Regions from separate parts of the Mucilaginibacter mallensis genome, predicted to be linked through region 2. Evidence: riboswitches for the same ligand, from Rfam matches in the RefSeq annotation. Region 2 holds a riboswitch; the other holds the start of a gene.
What was found. Region 2 has a riboswitch for S-adenosylmethionine ahead of BLU33_RS15505 (peroxiredoxin family protein). Riboswitches for the same ligand answer to the same signal wherever they lie in the genome.
Positions count from the first base shown of each region.

Region 1 (2,208 bases), 1.8 Mb from region 2:
AATTTTGGCGAGCCTGTGATATTGGTACGTTCACCCACGTTCATGAACACGCTTTCGGGCGTTAGTGTAACGGCTTCCAGTCCGCTCAGGCGCATGTTTGGCGCTATTTCGGGTATTAACCTTGCGGGATATTGCGCCGCTTTATCGGCAATGCATTTAATGTGTTCGGGCGTAGTGCCACAACAACCACCTACTATGTTCACCAGCCCGGCTTGCATAAAATCATCCACCTGGTGGGCGGTTTCGTGAGCTGTTTCATCATACTGACCAAACTCATTTGGCAAACCCGCATTAGGATAGGCCGAGATAAATACATCGGCTATATTAGAAAGTTCCTCCAGGTGCGGGCGCATTTCCCTTGCCCCCAAAGCGCAGTTTAAGCCTACGGATAACAAGTTAGCATGGCGGATAGAATTCCAGAATGCCTCAACTGTTTGGCCCGATAAAGTACGGCCTGATGCATCGGTAATAGTACCCGAGATCATGATAGGCAAATGCTTGCCTGATTCATCGGCATAGCGGTTTATAGCAAATAATGCCGCTTTGGCATTCAGGGTATCAAATATGGTTTCAACCAGCAGCATATCCGAGCCGCCATCAACAAGGCCGCGAACCTGATCGTAATAAGCTTCGGCCAGGTCGTCAAAGGTAACGGCACGGTAGCCCGGGTCGTTAACATCCGGCGATAATGATGCGGTACGGTTTGTAGGGCCAACGGCTCCGGCTACAAAGCGTGGTTTCTCCGGTGTTTTTTTATTGTATTCGTCGGCAACTTCACGGGCAAGGCGCGCGCCTTCAAAGCTTAGTTCATAAGCTAAGTATTCCAGGTGATAATCAGCCAGTGAAATTATTTGTGTGCTGAAAGTGTTGGTTTCTATGATATCTGCCCCGGCATCCAAATAATCAGCATGGATAGCCTTGATCACATCCGGGCGTGTGATATTCAGCAGGTCGTTATTGCCCTGCAGGTCTGATGCATGATCCTTAAAACGTTCCCCGCGAAAATCCGCCTCGGTTAATTGGTACCGTTGTATCATGGTACCCATTGCGCCGTCAATAACGAGTATACGTTTCTCTAATTCTTTTCTAATATCCATTTTGTTGAGTAGCAAGTATTTAGTATCAAGTATCAAGTATGAAAAAATCACCTGATACGGCTAAACTCAAATGCGGATAATAAAATTATCTTGCTACTTGATACTAGCTACCTGATACTAAATAAAAACACGCTTACGTCGAAAAGTCGGGTGATATATTGACTTTCGCTTATCTTTCCTAACCGATTTTTGAAGCTGGTTAAGTAGAATGTAGCACCTTGTGAAGCACAGGTTGCTAAGACATCGCAGGGTCTAATCCCTCCATCTTTCTCTATAAGCACTGCAAAGGTGCGCAATAAACTTGTAATATGCAATAGGGTGATTTAGCCCCTCTATAACCCTACTGTCATTTCGACCGGAGGGAGAACTATCTCTTGAGCAGGGTGGTGCCTTGACGGTGTGAGCGAAAAAATCTTCTGCTATCTGTATGGCGGCCATGCAAGTTGAAGAAGATCCTTCACTACGTTCAGGATAACAATGGGCTAAAACAAAAAGAGCTGCCTTTTTATGAGGCAGCTCTTTTAAATAATGTGTTTACGATTATCTTCTTCTGCCAAAAATACGCATCATGGACATAAACAGGTTGATGAATGTAGTATAAAGGATAAAAGCACCTATGATCACTAATTTATTAGTGCTTTCGGTACCAAACTCAACACCTGCACCAATGCGTTTAAGCATTTGCATGTAATAAGCGGTAAGGCCTATCATAACTGCTACAAACACAAAGCTGATGATATAGCTTAACTGATCGCTATGCATAAAGAAGTTAATAAGGCTTACACCCAAAGCACCGATAAATATTACATACATGATGGACCCAAATTTGGAAAGGTCCATGGTTGTTTTGTAACCTGATACAGCCATTACACCGAAAACAAAAGCCGCGCTTAAGAATACGGTAAATATGGAGCTGGATGTATAGATAAGCCCGAAAATACTTAAGGTAACGCCTATAGTTGCCGCGTAAGCCAAAAATATAGCTATCATACCTACGTATGATATACGGTTAAAGCCAAAATTAATTACCAGCGAAAAGGCAAGTGGTGCAAATATAGCTACATAACCTAAGCCAGTAAAGCCGCCCGTAGTAGGATCAATGATCAGGCTC
Region 1 is NZ_LT629740.1:5,680,044-5,682,251, forward strand. Features, by position in the region: gene metH (methionine synthase) at 1-1,097, opposite strand, end outside; SAM riboswitch class I at 1,264-1,377, opposite strand; gene BLU33_RS23400 (Bax inhibitor-1/YccA family protein) at 1,638-2,208, opposite strand, start outside.
Region 1: it holds a riboswitch for S-adenosylmethionine, as region 2 does, so the genes downstream of both, metH (methionine synthase) here and BLU33_RS15505 (peroxiredoxin family protein) in region 2, are expected to answer to the same signal.

Region 2 (2,208 bases):
AATTCAACAGCCATAATATTTATAAAAGCCACAATTGATAGTGGCTGGCATATTTATTCGCAAACAGTTAAAGATGGCGGCCCTGTAAAAACCACATTAACTTTTACTCCCGCAGATGGTTACAGTTTATTAGGTATTACCGCTGAACCCAAACCAATTACTCATTATGAAAAGGCTTTCGATATGGATGTGCAGTATTTTGAAAAATCGGTTGTTTTTCAGCAAAAGGTAAAGCTCGCTTCTAATCAACAGCTAGTTAAAGGCAGTATACAATTTATGGCCTGCAACAGCAAGCAATGCCTGCCGCCTGATGATGTTGATTTTACTATACTTGTAAAATAGATTAGAAAAGCAGATTATATGATTTATATCATATAATTAACAAAAAAATAAACTTTAAATGCCGCCAGATTAAATATTTTTTTTAATTTGGTCTATAAAAATAAGCAGACAATAGCCACCAATTGATCTGTGAAACAAAGAGGCGAGACCTTAAAGTCTCCCCAATACTTAAACTATACCATGAACGCAGAGTTTAACTATTTTCAGTATAATCCTATAAACACACAGGCCGGTGGCAGCCATACCTGTTGTTGTCATTACAATATATAAAGCCTACTATCCATAGCGGTAATAACCTGTTAAGGTTAACATCCTGGCTGTGAAAATTGTATTTGCTTTTTGTAATGGTGGAAATTCATCGAGCTTACTTTCTACACAGTCCAGGGTGTTAACTCCTTCAGGCTATCGTTATGCAATTCAATTTATGTAGTTATAAAAATGCACAAATTGTAATTAAATATAGGAATGAAAAAAATAAAATAAATGTCTACTAAGTCTATAGATTATTTGTAAAATTGATTTTTATTGTTACCTTTACTACATCTAATTAAACCCACCATTAATTAGTTGATTTATTAAGAAGAAGGGAGAGGAAGCTCTGTGATCTTCTAGCAACTTTTCAGTAATTGAAATAAGTGCTTTACTTTTTCCTAAATGTTTAGGAAAATAAATTAACTAACATCATGAAAAAATGTAATTACTATTCTATCCCTGTACGTGTTGTTGCGCAACGATGTTGTTGCTGCTGCCTGTAACACGTAGTTTCCCTAAATAAAATCAGGATTTATTTATCGCATTGATGGCAAGGCTGTTGCTGCAAGGGGATTTTTATGTCAAAATTTTTAACATGTAAAATTTAACAACACTATGATTATCAAAAACTTATTTAAATCAACATGCCTGGTAGCGGGCATATTATTTAGCAGCGTATTACTGTCGGCCACAAATGATCCTGGCGGTAAATTCATAAAAGAAGGTATATGGCGGGGTGTATTTACTGTAAGCGAAACACAGGTGCCATTTAATTTCGAACTAAAGGGAAAAGATCCGGAACATGCGGTATTTACATTGTTAAATGGTTCGCGCCGTGATAACTTTCATGTGCAGCGCTTAGGTAAGGATTCATTATTTATTAAAATGAATACCTATGACGCGGCCCTGGTTGCAAAAATTAATGATGACGGCAGCCTAACCGGTGAATACCGTAGCCTGGTGCCTAATTTTAGAGGTAACTCATTACCATTTACTGCCGAGTATGGCAAAAGTTATCGCTTTGTGGAGCCAGGCAAAGATGTTGCACCAGCAGAAGATCTTACCGGTAAATGGGAAATCAAAACCTATAGTAAAGATGCTGTACCTGCATCAATTGCCTTATTAAAACAAAAGGGTAATAAAATTACCGGTGTTGTGATGACCGTTGTGGGTGATACCCGCGAAATAGAAGGTACTGTGCAAGGAGATGAATTTGCCTTATCTGGCTTTACCGGTCCAAGTCCTTTCATTATTAAGGGTAAAATTAATCCTGACCATACACTTACCGGCGAAGAGGGTTTCGGTATTTATAAGAACCTGAAGTTTGATGCCGCTAAAAATGCCGACGCGGAGTTGCCCGATCCATACAAGATTACTTTCTTAAAAGAAGGGTATAAAAAACTGGATTTTTCTTTCCCGGGCATTGATGGCAAGCAGGTATCATTAAGTGATGATAAATATAAGGGCAAGGTGGTAATTGTTGAAGTTATAGGCACCTGGTGCCCTAATTGCACAGATCAAACTGTTTTTCTGTCGCCATGGTTCAATAAAAACAAACATAGGGGAGTAGAAGCCATTGCCATTGGCTTTGAGCAAAAAGATAGTCTTGCTTAT
Region 2 is NZ_LT629740.1:3,843,881-3,846,088, reverse strand. Features, by position in the region: gene BLU33_RS15510 (protein-disulfide reductase DsbD domain-containing protein) at 1-342, shown strand, start outside; SAM riboswitch class I at 912-1,015, shown strand; gene BLU33_RS15505 (peroxiredoxin family protein) at 1,210-2,208, shown strand, end outside.